DNA from 2 places in the Streptomyces sp. NPDC053432 genome. Region 1 is predicted to be linked to the other one. Evidence: riboswitches for the same ligand, from Rfam matches in the RefSeq annotation. Region 1 holds a riboswitch; the other holds the start of a gene.
The links. Region 1 has a riboswitch for guanidine ahead of ACZ6Y1_RS24250 (DMT family transporter). Riboswitches for the same ligand answer to the same signal wherever they lie in the genome.

Region 1 (9,618 bases):
CCGGTCCCGGGCCCGGGACCGCGACCGGGCCCGCGACCGGCGCCGCCGCGCCCACCGCCGGCAAGTCCCGTGTCAGCGGCTCCAGTTCCGCGTACGTACGCGACTTGTACGCAGCCTCCAGCCGCTCCTCGAACTCCTCCATGTCGAGCCGGCCCTCGGCCAGGCCGTCCCGCAGTCGCTCCACCACCCGCTCACGGTCGGCATCGGACGCCCTCAGCTCCGGCAACGGCCTCCCCGGCCGCTCGTCCTCACTCATGCGGACCAGACTATGCAGGGATCGGCGCCAGCAGTACGGGGTGGACCCGGAGTTGTACCCGGAGGCCGACCCCGGATTTCCCCCTACGTCCCGCCCCGGGGGGCCTCACCCCCGCCCCGCGTACATCCGCGCGATCACGTCCTCGATGTCCGGCTCCCGCACCGACAGGTCCACCAACGGGTACTCCGCCGCCACCGCCGCCACCAGCGGCGCCGCCGACGCCCCCGCCGGGAACGCCAGCCACTGCCGCGGGCCCTCCACCTTCACCACCCGCGCGCCCGCCACCTCGATCGGCGCGAACTCCCGCTCCAGGTCGACCACGAGCGTCCGTTCGGCCTCCGCCACCGAACCCGCGGCGTGCAGCCCGCCCAGCGGGCCGTCGTACATCAGCCGCCCGTGGTCGATCACCATCACCCGCTCGCACAGCTGCTCGATGTCCTGGAGGTCGTGCGTGGTCAGCAGCACCGTCGTGCCCAGCTCCTCGTTCAACTGCCGCAGGAACCCCCGCACCTTCGCCTTGCTCACCACGTCCAGGCCGATCGTCGGCTCGTCCAGGTACAGCACGTCCGGATCGTGCAGCAGCGCCGCCGCGATGTCCCCGCGCATCCGCTGCCCCAGCGACAGCTGCCGCACCGGTACCTCCAGCAGATCCGCCAGGTCCAGCCGCTCCACGCAGCGCTCCAGGTTCGCCCGGAACCGCGCCTCCGGGATCCGGTACATCCGCCGCATCAGCCCGTACGAGTCCCTCAGCGGCAGGTCCCACCACAGTGTGGTCCGCTGCCCGAACACCACTCCGATCCGGTGCGCCAGCCGCATCCGCTCCCGCGCCGGATCGATGCCCGCGACACGCAGCCGGCCGCCGCTCGGGGTCAGGATCCCGGTCAGCATCTTGATCGTCGTCGACTTCCCGGCACCGTTCGGCCCGATGTAACCGACCACCTCACCGCGGGCCACCTCGAAGCTGATCCCGTCCACAGCCCTGACCTGGCGTTTCTCCCGGCGCAGCGGGCCCACCCGGCGCCTCACCTCGAAGACCTTCTCGACCCCGTCCAATGAGATCAGCACGTCTCGCGCATCCCGCACAGCTAGCTCCCCGTACTCCGGTACGAACGGACACCCGCGCGCCACGCCAGCGACGCGGGCAGGAACACCACGAAGGCCACCAGCGGGCTCAGGTACGCGACCCACCCCGGCAGCCCCAGCGGGTCGGGCCGCCCCAGCACGTACAGCGCGGGCAGCCAGTTGACGAAGGCCAGCGGCACGATGAAGGTCACCGCGCGCAGCAGGTCCTTCGCGAACACCGTCGGCGGGTACTGCAGCATCGTGTTCCCGCCGTACGTGAAGGAGTTCTGCACCTCCGCCGCGTCCCCCGCCAGGAACTGGAACGCCGCCCCCGCCACCATCACCGCACCGAAGATCCCCGCCCCCGACACGATCATCACCGGCACCAGCAGCACCTTGCCCGCGGTCCAGTCCAGCTCCGCCGACAACTGCCACAGCGCCCAGCCCAGCACCCCCAGCCCCTGCGCCACCCGCCCCAGCCTGCGCAGCGCGAACCGGTCCGCCGCCACCTGCGCGAGCACCGGAACCGGACGCACCAGCATCGTGTCCAGCGACCCGTCCCGGATCCGGACCCCGATGCGGTCCGTATTGCCGATCAGCAGGTCCGCCAGGCCCAGGGAGGCCGAGGCCGTCCCGTACAGCAGGGCGGTCTCGGGCAGCGTGAAACCGCCCAGCACGTCCACGTGGGAGAACATGATGGAGATCGCGACGAAATCGAGGAGGGTGATCGCCGCGTTCCCGAAGACTGACAGGAGGAAGGACGTCCGGTACGTCATCGTCGACCGGATCCACATCCGCACGATCAGCCCGTAGCCCCGCACCCCCTCCACCGCCCGGCCGCGCCGCCGAGGCTCCCCGGGCGTGGAACCCGCCGCGGCCCGCCCGCCGTCCGGATCCGACCCCGACCCCGATCCCGATCCCGGCCCCGGCCCCGGCTCCGGCTCCCGCTCCACCAGCGCCGTCTCAGCCACCCTGCACCACCACCTTGCGCGTCGCCGCCGACTGCAACACCCTCCCCACGCCCAGCAGTACGACCGCCCAGCCGGCCTGGAACCCCAGCGCCCGCACCACGCTCCCCGCCCCCGCGTGCCGGCCCATCAGCACGTCGATCGGGACCTGCAGGATCGCCGACCACGGCAGCACCCGCACGAACTCGCCGAAGCCGCCCGGGAAGACGGTCAGCGGCAACAGCATCCCCGAGAAGAAAATCGTGACCACGGTCGCCACGAGGTTGATCCCCGACCCGTCCATCAGCCAGAACGCCATCAGCCCCAGCAGATAGCGCACCGCGAAACTCACCACCAGCCCGAGCCCGACCGACACCAGGAACAACGCCCAGCGCACCGGATCACCGGGCAGCGCCAGCGTGAAGACCAGCGAACCCGCCACCACCGGCAGCACCCCGCGCCCCACCAACTGGAAGCCCGCCCGGCCCAAGTCCGAGGCCAGCCACCACATCTGGAGGTCGGCGGGCCGGTACAGGTCCACCGCGATGTCACCCGTACGGACGCGCTCCTGGATCTCCTCCTGGAAACCGCCGCCGAGCAACGCCGCGGCGGCCAGCAGCGCCTGGCTCACCCACACGAAGGTCAGGGCCTGCGCCTGGTCGTACCCCCCGAGGCCGGGACGCTCGTCCCACAGCGCGATGTACGTGTACGCGACGATGAAACCGAAGACGGTGTTGGTGAACACCCCGGCCGCGGTCGCCGTCCCGTACGTCGCGTAGCGCCGGAACCCGCCCGCGGCCACCGCCAGGTAGAGGCCCACTCGCTGACGCACCGTATCCCTCCCATGCCCAGGTCGTTCCTACGTCGGCCAAAGCGCGCGAGCTTAGTGCGGAGGGGCGATCCACGCGACCGATTTACGCCCGTCCGGAGCGGAATCACCGGCCATCGGGTAGACACAACGAGGTACAGAAGTGGATATTTCGAACGGCGTCGAGGAGTCCCTGGAGATGAGCGACCAGTCACCACCCCCGGGCTGGACCCCTCGCGACCCGGACTCCCCCGACGGACAACAGCAGCCGCCGCAGCCACCGCGGCCGACACGAGCGCAGCCCGGCGGCGGGCCCGGCGGCAGACCCGGCGGGAAGCCCCGCCGCCAACGCACCGGCCGGCGTCGCCTCCTCCCCACCTGGCGCATGCTCCTGGGCGCCGTACTCCTCCTCGCCCTCCTGCTCGGCGGCGCCCTCGTCGCCGGCTACCTCCTGGTGGACATCCCGCCCGCCAACTCCGCCGCCACCGCCCAGTCCAACGTGTACCTCTACTCCGACGGCTCCCAGCTAGCCCGCGACGGCGAGGTCAACCGCGTCAACGTCCCGCTCTCGCAGATCCCCCGCACCGTCCAGGAAGCCGTACTCGCCGCCGAGGACCGGGACTTCTACTCCGAGCGGGCGGTCGACCCCAAGGCGATGCTCCGCGCCGCCTGGAACACGGCCACCGGCAAGGGCACCCAGTCCGGCTCCACCATCACCCAGCAGTACGTCAAGAACTACTACCTGGGCCAGGAACAGACCATCAAACGCAAGGTCAAGGAGTTCTTCATCGCGATCAAACTCGGTCGCGAGAAGTCGAAGGACTACATCCTCGAGGGCTACCTCAACACCAGCTACTTCGGCCGCAACGCCTACGGCATCCAGGCCGCCGCCCAGGCCTACTACGGCAAGGACGTCGGCAGGCTCACCACCGCCGAGGGCGCCTACCTCGCCACCCTCCTCAACTCCCCCAGCGCCTTCGACGTCGTCTCCCACCCCCAGAGCCGCGACCGCGCACTCGCCCGCTGGAACTACGTACTCGACGGCATGGTCAAGAAGGACTGGATGCCGGCCGCCGAACGCGCGGCCACCAGGTTCCCCGAACCGGGCAAGGTCCGCCCCGCCGCCGGACTGTCCGGTCAGCGCGGCTACCTCGTCGAAGCCATCAAGGACTACATCACCGACAACAAGATCCTCGACGAGAAGACCCTCGCCGAAGGCGGCTACCGGATCACCACCACCATCGACAGGCGCCGCCAGAACGCCTTCGTGGACGCCGTCAACACCCAGGTCATCAGCAAGCTCGAACCGGAAACCCGCAAGGCCGACCGCTACGTGCGCGCCGGAGGCGTCTCCATCGACCCCTCCAACGGCAAGGTCGTCGCCATGTACGGCGGCATCGACTACACCAAGCAGTTCGTGAACAACGCGACCCGCCACGACTACCAGGTCGCCTCCACCTTCAAGCCGTTCGTCTTCGCGGCCGCCGTCGAGAACGACTCCCGCACCCAGGACGGCCGCCGCATCACCCCGTACACGATCTACAACGGCGACAACAAGCGCCGCGTCGTCGGCAGCCGGGTCCCCTACGCCCCCGAGAACGAGGGCCAGGTCTCCTACGGGAACATCACCGTCAACACCGCCACCGACCTCTCCGTCAACGCCGTCTTCGCCCAGATGGTCGTCGACGTCGGCACGGTGAAGGTAAAGAAGACCGCCGTCGACCTCGGCATCCCCGAGGACACCCCGAACTTCGTCCTCGGTCCGGCCATGGCGCTGGGCACCATGCAGGCCAGCGTCCTCGACATGACCCAGGCGTACGCCACCCTCGCCGACCACGGCCACCGCACCCCGTACACCTTCCTGGAGAAGATCACCAAGGAGGACGACACCATCGGCCTCCCCGAGCGCCCCCGCACCCAGGCCGTCAGCCGCGAGTCCGCCGACACCACCACTTCCATGCTGGTCAGCGTCGTCGACAACGGCACCGGCACCGCGGCCCTCGCCGCCGGCCACCCGGCGGCCGGCAAGACCGGCACCGCCGAACTGGACCGCTCGGCCTGGTTCGCCGCCTACACCCCGAACCTGGTCACGGTCGTCGCGATGATGGGCCAGGATCCCGACACCGGAACCCTCGAATCCCTCTACGGCGCCCTCGGCGAAGCCCGCATCGGCGGAGGCGGCTATCCGGCCCGCATCTGGGCCGCCTACACGAAGACCGCCCTGGAGGGCACCGAACCCGAGGACTTCGACCTCGAACTCCAGCCGGGCGCGGTCCCGCCCCCGCCCTCGCCCAGCTTCGAGCCGACCGCACCGGAGGAGGAGACCCCGGAGGAACCCTTCCCGAGCCGCCCTGGCCGCCCGAACCGGCCCAAGCCCCCGAACGCGACCAACGGCCAGAACCAGGGCGGGCAGAACAACGGCGGCCAGAACCAGGGCGGCCAGAACAACGGAGGCCAGGACAACGGGGGCCAGAACAACGGGGGCCAGACGCAGGGCGGGCAGAACAACGGAGGCACCACCACCGGCACCCAGGGCGGCACCACCCAGGGCACCGACGCCGGCGCCGACGCGGGAACAGGCGCGGGAGCGGGGGCAGCGGCCCGCCGCCCCCCGCCGTCCGCGTTCCTGGAGTGACCCTGTCCCTGCCGCCTAGTGACCGGAGGTGGCCTTCAGCCCCACCACGGCCACCAGCAGCAGGCTGATGAAGAAGATCCGGGCGGCGGTGACGGGCTCACCCAGCACCGCCATACCGAGCACGGCCGCACCGGCGGCGCCGATGCCGACCCACACCCCGTACGCGGTACCGATGGGGAGGGTCTTCGCGGCGTACGACAGCAGCACCATGCTGGCGACGATCCCGGCACCCGTGAACACACTGGGCCACAGCCGGGTGAAACCCTCGGTGAACTTCATGCCGATCGACCAGCCGACCTCGAGCAGGCCTGCGACGAGAAGAAGAACCCATGCCATGACGGCACCTCCGGGACGACGAGAAATCGAGCGGTACGGGGGTGCGTCGTCTTGTCCTTGACCCGGTACGGCGCGTCTCGTCGGGGTTCTCCTCCACCGTAGCAAAGCAGCACGAAAGGGGCCGGTGATCTCGATCACCGGCCCCTTCCGCCTACGTTTCCGCCTACAGGTACAACCCGGTGGAGTCCGTGGACCCCTCCAGCCGCTCCGCGGCCACCGCGTGCAGGTCCCGCTCGCGCATCAGCACGTACGTGGCCCCCCGCACCTCGACCTCGGCCCGGTCCTCGGGGTCGTACAGCACCCGGTCGCCCGGCTCGACGGACCGTACGTTCTGCCCGACCGCGACCACCTCGGCCCAGGCCAGCCGCTTGCCGACCGCGGCCGTCGCCGGAATCAGGATCCCGCCGCCCGAGCGGCGCTCGCCCTCAGGCAGGTCGGACTTCACGAGCACGCGGTCGTGGAGCATGCGGATGGGCAGCTTGTCGTGGGTGGTGTTCTCGCTCACGCCTCGAACTTACCTGCCCGCGCCCGCCCTGTACTCCGGAGGGTCATCCCCGCCTACGGCGCGCCGACACCACGATCAGCCCGACCAGGCCCACGGCGACCAGCGCGACGGGCACGATCCGGTCCAGGCGCGGGGCGCCGTTCTCGTCGCGCATCCCCGCCTGCACGTCGCTGACGCACCGGTTCACGGCGGCGAAGGCACGCCCGGCCGTGTGGTCGACGGTCGAGGCGACCCTGGCCTTCGCGTCCCCGATGATCGTGCTCGGGTGCATGCGCACGCCGATCTCGTCGAGCGTCTCGGCGAGCTGCTCGCGGCGGCGGACGATGTCCGCCTCGATCTGTGCGGGGGTCCTGGCTTCCGGCACCGCGCTGCCTCCGTCGTCGTTTCGTTCGTCGTGTCCCGCATGGGGCGTAGTGCCCCATGGACTCATCGTCAGCTTAGTCTCGTTGCACAACGATGCTGGTGCCCTCCCGAGGAGACTCTTGACATGAGCGAGCGACTGCAGCCGGGCGACACCGCCCCGGCCTTCACCCTGCCCGACGCGGACGGCAACGAGGTCTCGCTCGCCGACCACAAGGGCCGCAAGGTGATCGTGTACTTCTACCCGGCGGCCCTCACCCCGGGCTGCACGAAGCAGGCCTGCGACTTCACGGACAACCTGGACGTGCTGGCCACGGCCGGCTACGACGTCATCGGCGTGTCCCCGGACAAGCCGGAGAAGCTGGCGAAGTTCCGGGAGCAGGAAAACCTGAAGGTCACGCTGGTCGGCGACCCGGAGAAGGCCGTACTGGAGGCCTACGGCGCGTTCGGCGAGAAGAAGCTGTACGGCAAGACGGTGACGGGCGTCATCCGCTCGACGGTGGTCGTGGACGAGGAGGGCAAGGTGGAACACGCCTTCTACAACGTCAAGGCCACGGGCCACGTAGCCAAGATCATCAAGGACCTGGGCATCTGACCCCGCCCTCCCGCCGAAGCGGCCCGCACCATGATCCGGTGCGGGCCGCCGCGTTTATCGGACGATGCCACCCGTAACCGTCCGACTATCGGTCCGTTACTCCGTACGAGGGCCGCACGCGCGGCCGACAGGGGGGAAGTGATGGCAGTCCGATACACCCGTGAGCTGCTGGAAGCCGCAGCGCGCGAGACGAATAGCTGGGACGACGCCGTCCGGTGGTGCGGCGGCACGCCGACCAGCGGCAGCAGGCGTTATCTGCGGGCGAAGATGCGAGAGGCAGGAATCGACTGTTCGCACTTCCCCGCGAAGTGGGCACGCCACTCGGAGGAGCGGCTCCGGGAGCTGGTGGCCGAGTCGACGTCCCTCTCGGAGGTGATCGGCCGCCTCGGCATCAGCAATGTCGGCGGCAACCAGACGCACATCGCGCGACGGATCGCGGCTCTCGGGATCGACACCTCACACTTCGTCGTGGGCCGAAGGCGCCCCAAGGGCGCTTTGGGGCCGGTCCTCTCGGTCAGAGACCCGAAGGACGGGAGGGTTCCGGGTCTGCGCCTACGACGAGAGCTGCTGAAGGCCGGCGTTCTCGAGGAGTGCGCCGAGTGCGGCGTGGGCCCGGTATGGAACGACAGGCCGCTCAAGCACGAGGTCGATCACATCAACGGCGAGTGGTGGGACAACCGGCGCGAAAACCTCCGCCTCCTGTGCCCCAATTGCCATGCGGCCACTGACACGTACCGCGGCCGCAAGGCGAGGCGGGCCGCATGAGCGAAGTCAGGTACACGCAGGACCTGCTGAGCCGGACCGCGCCGCAGGCCACCAGCCTGGTGGACCTCATGAGGCTTCTCGGCACCCCGCTCCTGGCCGGCCCTCGCCGGTACCTGCGGAACAGGCTGGCCCACTATGGCATCGACACGTCCCACTTCGTCGACGAGCCGCTGCCCGAGCGGGTCCGCCAGCGCTACACGGAGGAGCGACTCCGGGACGCCGCCGCCCATTCCGACAGCATCGAGGGCATGCTCGCCTACATGGGCGTCGAGCCGTACAACAGCGCCCGCGTCCATATCGCCAAGCTCCTCAACCGGTTCGGGATAGACACCTCGCACTTTCCCCGTCGGGACGACCCTTCGCGACGCCGTCTCTTCGATCTGACGGTGATCGGGCCTGCGGTTGCCGACTCGCAGAGTATGGCGGGGGTCATGCGCGCTCTCGGTCGCCACCCGCTTGACGGTGCCGGCCGGGCGAGAGCCAGGCGGAGCATCGAGGAATACGGGCTGTCGACAGAGCACTTCACCGGCCAGGGGCACTGCATCGGCCGCTCTTCCCCCTTGCGGATGCCGCCGTCGTACATCCTGAGGCGGCTGGAGACCGGCTCCGCGCGCACCAAAACGACGATGCTGCGGCGAGCCCTCGACGACCTCGGGGTGCCGCACGTCTGCGCGGAGTGCGGGACCGGGGACGAGTGGCGCGGACGGCGGCTCGTCCTGGAGATCGACCATGTGAACGGTGATCGGCTGGACAATCGCCAGGAGAACCTCCGCTATCTGTGTCCTTCCTGCCACAGCCAGACTCCGACCTTCGCCAAGCGATCAAGGACGGCCATCCCATCGCAACGATCTCCCTCCGACCAGTAAGCTGAGCGGGCGGGTCCGTACCCCAGCTGGCCAGAGGGCGCCGGTTTAGGTCCGGTGTGTCGTGGGTTCGAGTCCCACCGGGCCCACAGCAACGGCCGGTCATCGTACGAGGTGACCGGCCGTAGGCATACCCGGCGTCAGCGCAGCAGTGCGCGGACGAACGGGACCAGGGCTCGGAACGCCTGCCCCCGGTGGGAGATCGCGTTCTTCTCCTCCGCCGTCATCTCCGCGCACGTCCGCGTCTCCCCCAGCGGCTGGAGGATCGGGTCGTAGCCGAAGCCGCCCGTGCCCGACGGGGTGTGGCGCAGGGTGCCCGGGAGGCGGCCTTCGACCACGCGTTCCGTGCCGTCCGGGAGGGCGAGGGCCGCCGCGCAGGCGAAGTGGGCGCCGCGGTGTTCGTCGGCGATGTCGCCGAGCTGGGCCAGGAGGAGGTCGAGGTTGGCCTTGTCGTCGCCGTGGCGGCCCGCCCAGCGGGCGGAGAAG
Region 2 (9,618 bases), on a different contig from region 1:
CACGCCCCCACCCGCAGCGGAGGACCGCCGTGCTCGCGCCCAGAAACGCTGTCCGTCTCCTGGCTACCGCCGTCGTCACCGCGATGGCCCTGACCGCGGCACCGGCGGCCACGGCCGCCGAGGTCAGAACGCCGAGCGCCACCGCCGCCGACCCCTTCTACACGTACACCGGCAGCGAACCCCTCGCCTCGCTCGCACCCGGCACCGTGCTGAAGACGCGGACGCTCCAGTACCACCTGGTGGGCCTGCCCACGCCGGTCAAGGCGATCCAGCTGCTCTACCGCACGACCGACGCCCAGGGCCGGCCGTCCGCCAACGTGACCACCGTGGTGCGCAGCCTGACGGGCGACAGCGGCAAGGCGGTCTCCTACCAATCGTTCTACGACTCGCTCGACCCGGAGGACGGCCCGTCCCGGGCCATCGCCGGGGGTCTCACCCTGGGCGGGGCCATCGCGAACGCCGAGTCCCTCTTCCTCGCGCCGCTGCTCCTGCAGGGCTACAACCTCGTCATCCCCGACACCGAGGGACAGACGGCGAACTTCGCGGCCGGCCCCGAGTACGCGACCAACACGCTGGACTCGATCCGCGCCGCGACCCGGTCCCCGGAGACCGGCATGAACGGCGACACCAGGTTCGGACTGATGGGGTACTCGGGCGGCGCCATCGCGACCAACTGGGCGGCCGCGCTCGCACCGTCCTACGCGCCCGAGGTCAACGCCCGGCTCGTGGGATTCGCCGAGGGCGGCCTGCTCGTGGACCCCGCGCACAACCTCAAGTACGTCGACGGCTCCCTCGTGTGGACGGGCGTCATCCCGATGGCGCTCATCGGCGTCTCCCGCTCGTACGGCATCGACCTGGGGCCCTACCTGAACGACTACGGGCGAGAGGTGTACGGAAAGCTGGAGCGCGGGTCGATCGTCGACGCGCTGGGCCGCTACCCCGGGCTGACCTGGAAGAAGATGGCCAAGCCGCAGTACGCCGACCCGAATTCGGTGCCCGCGTTCGTCGACGCGGTGAACCGGATCAACCTCGGCTCCGCGCCGACCCCGTCCGTCCCGGGATTCATCGCCCAGGGCAACGGGGGAGTACTGGAGGGGACCTTCGGCAACCGCCCGGGGATCGGCACGGGTGACGGCGTCATGGTCGCCGGAGACGTCCGGACACTGGCCCGGCAGTACTGCTCCACCGGCAACGGATCCATCGAGTACCAGCAGTTCGACCTGCTCAGCCACGTCGGCGTGCCCGTCGTCTGGGCGCCCGTCGCGATGGGGTGGATGAACGACCGCTTCGCGGGCAGGAGCGCGCCGTCCGACTGCGGCCGCATCCCCGCCGGGAACTCCCTGGCGCCGGAGATGCCCGTGCCGGCGTCCTGACGCCCCCGCGCACCCCGTGGCCCCCGCCGCGCGATCGCGCACGGCGGGGGCCCGAACGGCGCAGACCGTCAGGACACCATGGAGGCGTCGGCCACCTCCGTCAGCCTGACCGTGCACAGCCCGCCGCGCTCGCTCCTCACGTCCGTCACCTTGAGCTGCGTGCCCGGTGCGAGGATGTACTCCTCCTCCCCGGTGAAGGCGGAGAAGTTCCTGATCCCGACCGCCTGGGCGGGCGTCACCTCGAAGAGGGTCCGCTTGCCCCTGCTGCCCAGGAAGGACCGGGCCACCTTCAGCTCCGAGGTGCAGGAGGAGACGCCCCACCAGGTCACCGTGCGGCCCACCGGGTACTGCGACCGCAGGTCCAGCGACACACCGCGCCACAGCGGCTGCGTGTGGGCGGGCAGCCCCGAAACCGCCGAGAACAGCAGCCGCAGGTACGGCAGGTAGGGGGTGACCCGGCTGCGGTCGGGGGAGCGCAGGACGGCGTTGATCTCGCGGTAGAAGGCCGACTCGCAGGTGTAGAGGTAGAGCGCGGCGATCGCGTCGGCGGACAGGCCGGTGGCCGTCTCGTCCGCCCTCCGCTTGCCGAACTCCCGAGACCGGTCGACGTGTCCGGCGATCCCGGACAGCGTCGCGGCGACCGGTGCGACGGCGTCCTGGAAGTCCATCAGCGGGGTGTCGAACACACCGGTGATGGCGGGGAGGACGAGGCCCTCGTCCTTGACGCTGGTGAGCCGCTCCAGGTACAGCTGGTGCAGGTTCATGGTCGACTCGATGAAGGCGCCCATGCGTGCCGCGACACCCCCCTCCCCGCCGCCCGGACCGGCCGCCCCCTCGTTCCACCCCCTGCTCGGCAGCCAGTCGACGCCCTCGGCGCCCAGCGAGGCGAGTGCCTCGTTGACCAGGGCGAAGTGGTCGCCCTCGCAGAAGATGTCGCCCTGCGCCGCCGGGTTCGCGTGGTCGATGTGCCGGACCTCGACGTCCGGGTACTTCTGCTGGAGCCGCAGGACGACCTTCTTGAGGCTGCGGGCGTGCGCTCCCCACCAGGCGAAGACGACCCCGCGGTCCTCCTCGCCGGCCTCCTGCTTGGCCTTGAGGATCTCCTCGACGATCCTCTCGGCGACGGGCCGCCAGAAGCCCGTGTGCTGGTCGGCGCCCATCGCTCCGTCGCCACTGGCCGTGAGCGAGGCGTTCAGCAGCAGCACGCCCTGGGTCAGCATCGCCTGGAACCACTCGGGAGGCTGGACCGTCTCCCGCTCCTTCAGCAGCGCGCGGACGTCGGCGATCGGCGTCTTCTTGGCTATGCCGTACTTCCACATCGCCGCCGCCTTGATGATGCAGCGAATGCTGACGACCCGGCCGAACTGGCTGTCCTTCCAGTCGTTGAAGGTGTTGTCGAACATGGCGATGCCGGTCGCGCTCTCCGGGCGCGGGTACGGGTTCTGGCCGAATACGACGACCTTCCACTTGTGCGGCGGGTTCGGCTTGAGCGCCTGGAAGGTCAGCTCGCGGACCGGGACGACCTCGTGGCTGCGGCCCTTCCCGATGAACCGGGCGGCGTCCGGCTGCGCCTCGATCACGGGCTTGAGGAGCGGGAGCCAGGGCTCACCGCCCCCGTCGAAGAGCTCGGCGAGGGCCAGCGGGTCGTCCGCGGCGGTCTGCGCCGGCTCCGGCACGGCGGCCGTCGCGAGGACCGGCGCCGGCGCCGCGGCCGTCGCGGGGGCCGGCTCCGGTCCGGGGGCCGGTTCAGGGACCGGTCCAGGGGCGACGGCCTGCGGCGGCACGATGCGCACCCGCTGCTCCACTGGGGCCTTCTCGATGCCGTCCAGCTGCGAGACGATCGTGGCGCGCAGCTCGTCGTCGTCCTCGAACCAGTGGTCGTGGAAGAGCGTGTAGCCGGTCCACATCAGGTTCGCGCACAGCCGGGCCGGGACCCGGCCGGTCTGCGCGCCCATCCCGACCAGCGCCACGGAGCGGATGCTGCCGGGCTCCTTCCTGTTCTGCCGGTGGACGGCCTGGAACGCGGCGGCGCAGGCCAGGGCCACGTTCAGCGTGGCACTCACGTTCTGCGAGGACCGCACCATCGTCGGTGTCGATATCAGGAACCGCGGGACGGCCGCCCCCGACGGGACGCACACCGCGCTGCCCACCGGCAGCGTCCCGCCGAACCGGTCGCGGATCGCGCGCTGCACCCGCAGCTGGATGCCCGGTCCGAGGTGGCGCTTGATGACGGCGTCGACCCCGCCGTCCATCCGGCCCCGGGAGTTCGTCGGGGTGACCCAGGCGTCGACGTCCTCGTCGAGGATCGAACCCCGGCGGATCTCGATGCCCAAAGTGTCCGCGAAAGCCGCCCGCCACGCCTCCACCACACGCTCGTTGACGTCTGTCAGTACAACCCTGAGCGCGGGCTGAACACTGCTCTCGGTCATCGTCCACTCCTGTCGGGAAACGGCCCTTGCAACACCTCGAACCTAGCCGCCACCACTGACAACGCCCCTCCGGGAAGGGGACGATGACCTGCCGTCACGACACGGCGGCACCGTCCACGGCCAGCAGGGTCAGCGGGACGTTGCCGCGTACCGCCTGCGAGTACGGGCAGACCGCGTCCGCACGGTGCAGCAGGGGCTGGAGGTCCGCCGCGCGCCACCCCGGCAGGCTGACCGTCAGGGCCACCGCGAGGCCGTAGCCCGCCGGGGTGTCCGTGGTGCCGAGCTGCACCTCGCAGGCCACGCGCGCGGCCGAGGCGTCCGCCCCGAAGTCGGCGGCGACCTCCGCGAGCGCGGAGGTGAAGCAGGCCGCGAAACCGGCCGCGAACAGCTGCTCGGGATTGGTGGTGCCGGGCACCTTCTTGCGCGGCGGGGCGAGGCGGACGTCCAGGCGCCCGTCGTCCGTGCGGACGGATCCGGTGCGGCCCCCGGCGGCGTGCGCGGTCGTCCGGTACAGGCTGCGGGTGAGTGGCACGGTCATGGCGTACGGCCCATCTTGCTCGACGAGGACGCTGCCGCGGGCGCGGACAGCGGTCGGCGCCGCTCCCGCGGCACCTCGCGCGTCGTCGTGCGTAACCGGGTACGGCGCATCTCGTCCGGGGCCCCGTGAGGCCGCCGGACAAGTTAGCAACGGAGCGGGCCGTCCGGGGACCCGCTGGGCGGTGACCTTCCTCACCCGTGCCCGGCCGCCGCCGGCCCGGGCCGGTGCCCGCGGGCGCGGTACGCCCCCGGAGGCATGCCCTCCCAGCGGGTGAAGGCGCGGACCAGGGCCGTCGCCCCGCTCAGACCCACGAGCGGCGCGATCCGGTCGAGGGGCAGGGCCGTGGTCTCCAGCAGCCGCCTGGCCCGCCCGTGGCGGGCCGTGTCGAGGAGCGCCCGCCACGAGGTGCCCTCCGCCTGCAGGGCCCTGCGCAGCGTCCGCACGCTCAGGCTGAGCTCGCGGGCGGGACCCTCCGGGCCCGCGTCCCCGAGCGCGGCGTGCTCCAGCCACTGCCGTACGCGCTCGGACACGGCCGGGGGAGCGCTGACCTGGTGCAGGAGCCGGTCGGCGTAGGCCCGGTGCAGGGAGCTCAGCGCGGGATCGTGGAACGGCCGGCGCCGGTCGAGGTCCTCGTCGGCGACCGTGATCACGTTCTCCGGGGCGTCGAAGACCACCGGGCAGCCGAGGACGCGGGCGTACGGCTCGGCCGAGCCCGCACGCGGGTGCGCGAACGACACGGACAGCGGCGCCCAGCCGTCGCCGGCGATCCAGCGGCCCGCCCGCACCAGGCCGCTGACGACCGCCTCGACCTGCTGGGGATGCGCGGCCGCCGGATCGGCGGCCGGCCGGTAGCGGACCCGGCCGGCGTCCCCGCGGCGGTCCACGCTCACCCTGCCCGCCCGGCTCATCAGGGGGTGGTAGCGCTCCACCGCCAGCGCGGCGTCCGCGAGGCTGGCGCTCGTGAGCACGAGGTGGCCCAGGATGTGCAGCCCCGTGGGCCGGATGCGGTCACCCAGGAGGAGTCCGGCGTGCGGGCCCGCGCCCTCCACCGCGGCGCTCAGCACCGTGAGGGCGTGGCACGAGGGGACGGCGGGCGGCTCGGTGGCGGACACGGCCGCCAGTCAATGACGGAGCACCACCCGCGTCAACACCGCCTGCGGCACGGGCGGCACGGGCGCCACGGCCGGCCCGGCCGGCGGCCCCGGGAGTCAACGGGTTGGCCGCCGCGGTGAATGACGACGCCGCGGGGGCGCTCCTATGGTCGCCCTGGACACCTCCGCGCCGTCGTCATGCAACGCATCGTGAAAGGGCTCGGGATGAATCGACCAAGACTCTTCGGACGACGCCGGTACCTGCTGCCGGGCCTGGTCCTCGCGATGGTCACCCTGGTGCTCGGCCCGGCGGCCGCCGGCGCCTCGGCGGGCCCGCCGTGGTGGGAGCCCGTGGCGCGCCCGGTGCCGGACTCCCAGGTCGGCGTCACGGGGGAGCCGTTCACCGGGACCGACGCCCGGGGCCGGGTCCGGGGCTGGGTGGACGCGCACGTCCACCTGATGTCCGACGAGGGCTTCGGCGGGCGGCTGGTCTGCGGCAAGGTCTTCTCCCCGGCCGGCGTGGCGGACGCCCTCAAGGACTGCCCCGAGCACTACCCGAACGGCGTCCTCGCCCTCTTCGACATGATCACCAAGGGCGGTGACGGCCGGCACGACCCCACCGGCTGGCCGACGTTCCGCGACTGGCCGGCCCACGACTCCGCCACCCACCAGCAGACCTACTACGCCTGGGTCGAGCGTGCCTGGCGCGGCGGCCAGCGCGTCCTGGTCAACGACATGGTCACCAACGGGGTCATCTGCTCGCTGTACTTCTTCAAGGACCGCGGCTGCGACGAGATGACCTCGATCCGCCTCCAGATCCGCAGGACGTACGAACTCCAGGACTACGTCGACGCCATGTACGGCGGCCCCGGCAAGGGCTGGTTCCGGGTCGTCACCGAACCCGACCAGGCCCGTGAGGTCATCCAGGAGGGCAAGCTCGCCGTCGTCCTCGGCGTGGAGACCTCCGAACCGTTCGGCTGCAAGCAGGTGCTGGACGGCGCCCGTTGCACCATGGCCGACATCGACCGGGGCCTCGACGAACTGCACGGCCTCGGCGTGCGCAGCATGTTCCTGTGCCACAAGTTCGACAACGCCCTGTGCGGCGTCCGGTTCGACACGGGGACCACGGGCATGGCCGTCAACGCCGGCCAGTTCCTGTCGACCGGCACCTTCTGGAGCACGGAGCCCTGCACCGGCCCCGAGCACGACAACCCGATCGGCTTCGGACTCGCCGCAGGCCTGTCGGCCGAGGAGCCCGGCACCTCGCCCGCCGAGGCCGAGGCCAGGATCCGCGCCGCGCTGCCCGAAGGGGTCGAACTGCCCCGGTACGGCGGCGCCTCCCTGCAGGCGGCGCAGTGCAACCGCCGGGGCCTGACCGCGCTCGGCGAGTACGCGGTGCTGGGCATGACGAAACGCAACATGATGCTGGAACTCGACCACATGAGCGTCAAGGCGGCGAACCAGGCGCTGCGCGTGCTCGAAGCCGAGCAGTACTCCGGCGCCCTGTCCACGCACGGCTGGATGGACGACAACTGGACCGAACGCGTCTACCGCCTGGGCGGCTTCATCACCGGCCACATGTACGAGGCCACCGCCTTCACCGCCGAGGCGCGCCGGCACGCGGACCTGCGGGCCCGGTACGGAGCCGGGTACGGGATCGGCACCGACATGAACGGCTTCGCCTGGCTCCCCGGCCCCCGGCCCGCGGCCGGGAACCCCGTCCGCTACCCCTTCCGCAGCCCCGACGGCGGCTCCGTCCTCGACCGGCAGGTCACCGGCTCCCGCGTCTGGGACGTCAACACCGACGGCGGCGGCACCCACTACGGCCTCGTACCGGACTGGATCGAGGACATCCGCGTCACCGGAGGCCAGGACGTGGTGGACGAACTCATGCGGGGCGCCGAGGGCTACCTGCGCACCTGGGAGCGCAGCCGCGGCCACACCACCCCCTACACGCCCCTGGTCCGCGGCTACCGCCCGCATGCAGGGCACCTGGCTTCCACACGCCCCCTGCCCGCCGGGTTCACCCACGAGGGGATCTGGAAGGTGCTCCGGGACCCGGCGGCGGGCACCGTCCGGCTCTACGAGTGCAAGGCGGCCGGGCACTCGCTGCTGACCCGCGACCCGGGGTGCGAGGGCCAGCAGCCCCTCGGCGCGGTCGGATACGTGTACACCGGGCCGGTGCCGGGCTCCGTGCCCCTCTACCGGTGCTACATCCCCTCGGTGTTCGACCACTTCGTCACGAGCAGGGCCGACTGCGAGGGGCCTTACACCCGCGAGGGTCTGCTCGGCTACGCCATGCCGGTCACGGCGTCGTAGCGGCGACGGGCCGGGCGGGCGCGCAGGCGCGGATGCCGCCCACCCGGCTACTCGTCCCCCCGCACGGGGCCGGACCGGCGCAGATCGGCATCGGTGAGCGGCTCCAGCTCCCCGTGGGTGTCCAGCCAGTACAGGAAGAAGACGGCCGGGGCGACGAGCAGCAGGGAGACGAGACTGACCACCGTCAGCCAGACCAGCGTCTCGGAATCCCCCGCGGCCTGCGCCACGGACAGGGAGGTGGGGATGAGGTAGGGGCGCTGGGCGAACCCCCAGGCGAGGACGGCCGCGACGACGGTGCCGACGGCGCCGAAGCGGGCCAGGTGCGTCCGCCGCCGCACCACGGACAGTCCCGTCGCGGCGCAGCACACCAGGGACACGATCGCGAGGGCGAGCCCCACGCCGTGGGTCAGCCCGTGCCAGACGTGGGGGGAGTCGCCCCGGGTCACCAGGAGCACCCACACCGCCGCAGGGGCGACCGCGGCGAGGGCGGCGAGGGCGCGCAGCCGGAAGTAGCCGACCAGGTCGGGAGCGTCGAAGCGCGCGGCGTCGGCGGTCAGGAACACGGCGCCCAGCAGGGCGGTCGCGGCGACGGTGAGCACCCCGAACGCGAGGGAGGCGTGGTTGGCCCACGCGTCGGCCGAGGCCACGACGCCCGGCGCGATCCGGCCGGTCGCGATGGAACCGACCGCCGCCCCGAGGAAGAACGGGGTGAGCAGGGAGGAGACGGCGAAGACGGCACCGTAGAGGCGGCGCCGGGCCAGCCGCCGGGCGGGCTTGCGCAGGGCGAACCCGGCGCCGCGCAGCACCATGCCCAGGGCGGCGAGCGCCAGGGGCGCCCACAGGGCCGTGAACACCGTTTGGAACATGACGGGGAACCCGGTCCACATCAGGACCAGGACGAAGACCAGCCAGACGTTGTTGACCTCCCACACGGGCGCCATCGCGTGATCGATCAGCCACCGCGGGCGCCTGCCGCGCCCGGTCCCCCCGGCCGTCAGGTCCCAGAAGCCCGCCCCGTAGTCGGTGCCGCCGCCGCAGGCGTACGCGGCGACCGCGAGCAGCAGCACGAAGGCGACGAGCCCGGCCATCAGCCGCCGCCTCCCGCCGGAGGCCGCGGACCGTAGGGGCTGACCGCCTCGGGCTCCTCCACGGCCGGTCCGCCCGCCGTCCGCCCGGCCGCCTGTTCGTCGGCCAGGCGCCAGCCGTCGCGCATCTTCAGCAGGATCGCGAGGAACACCCCGAAGACGCACACGTACACCACGATCACCAGACCGAACATGACCCACAGGGTGGTGGACCGGGTCGGGGTCACGGCCTCCGCGACGCGCATGTTCTGGTAGACGATCCAGGGCTGGCGCCCCACCTCGGTGGTGATCCAGCCACACTCGACGGCGATGACGGAGGCCACGCCGGCGCAGGCGGCGCCGCGGTAGAACCACGGCGACCGGGGCAGCCGCCGGTGGCGCAGCCGGACGAAGCCGTAGACGAGGGCGAGGAGCAGGAGCGCGCTGCCGATCCCGACCATGGTGTCGAAGGCCCAGTGGGCGATCGTGGCCTGGGTGGCGTTCGGCCGGTCGCCCGCCGGGACGGAGCTCAGCCCGGTCACCTCCGTGTCCGGTGTGAACCCGGCCAGGATGGAGTCCAGCTGGGGGATCCTGATGCCGCCGGAGACGGTCCCGTCCGGCTGGAGCCGGCCGTAGAGGTACTCCGGTACGTGGGTGCCGGTCCGCCAGACCAGCTCCGTCGCCGCGAACTTCACGGGCTGCTTGTGGAACACCTGCCGGGCGAGCGAGTCACCCAGGACGAACTGCACGGGGGTGGCCGCCGCGGCGAGGGTGAAGGGGACCGCGAATCCGAGCCGGTGGTAG

Region 2: it holds a riboswitch for guanidine, as region 1 does, so the genes downstream of both, ACZ6Y1_RS01380 (Ohr family peroxiredoxin) here and ACZ6Y1_RS24250 (DMT family transporter) in region 1, are expected to answer to the same signal.

Annotation. Positions count from the first base shown of each region.
Region 1 covers NZ_JBVJKF010000015.1:123,151-132,768, reverse strand. The annotation lists gene ACZ6Y1_RS24275 (DUF1707 SHOCT-like domain-containing protein) at 1-256, opposite strand, end outside; gene ACZ6Y1_RS24270 (ABC transporter ATP-binding protein) at 362-1,339, opposite strand; gene ACZ6Y1_RS24265 (ABC transporter permease) at 1,342-2,112, opposite strand; gene ACZ6Y1_RS24260 (ABC transporter permease) at 2,282-3,097, opposite strand; gene ACZ6Y1_RS24255 (transglycosylase domain-containing protein) at 3,273-5,708, shown strand; gene ACZ6Y1_RS24250 (DMT family transporter) at 5,724-6,044, opposite strand; guanidine-III (ykkC-III) riboswitch at 6,085-6,152, opposite strand; gene ACZ6Y1_RS24245 (GroES family chaperonin) at 6,208-6,549, opposite strand; gene ACZ6Y1_RS24240 (DUF3618 domain-containing protein) at 6,593-6,913, opposite strand; gene bcp (thioredoxin-dependent thiol peroxidase) at 7,037-7,504, shown strand; gene ACZ6Y1_RS24230 (HNH endonuclease signature motif containing protein) at 7,646-8,269, shown strand; gene ACZ6Y1_RS24225 (HNH endonuclease signature motif containing protein) at 8,266-9,135, shown strand; tRNA gene ACZ6Y1_RS24220 (tRNA-Leu) at 9,147-9,221, shown strand; gene rdgB (RdgB/HAM1 family non-canonical purine NTP pyrophosphatase) at 9,273-9,618, opposite strand, start outside.
Region 2 covers NZ_JBVJKF010000001.1:295,766-305,383, reverse strand. The annotation lists gene ACZ6Y1_RS01390 (lipase family protein) at 84-1,373, shown strand; gene ACZ6Y1_RS01385 (ADP-ribosyltransferase domain-containing protein) at 1,442-3,802, opposite strand; gene ACZ6Y1_RS01380 (Ohr family peroxiredoxin) at 3,897-4,340, opposite strand; guanidine-III (ykkC-III) riboswitch at 4,417-4,478, opposite strand; gene ACZ6Y1_RS01375 (AraC family transcriptional regulator) at 4,532-5,452, opposite strand; gene ACZ6Y1_RS01370 (discoidin domain-containing protein) at 5,657-7,750, shown strand; gene ACZ6Y1_RS01365 (cytochrome d ubiquinol oxidase subunit II) at 7,798-8,838, opposite strand; gene ACZ6Y1_RS01360 (cytochrome ubiquinol oxidase subunit I) at 8,838-9,618, opposite strand, start outside.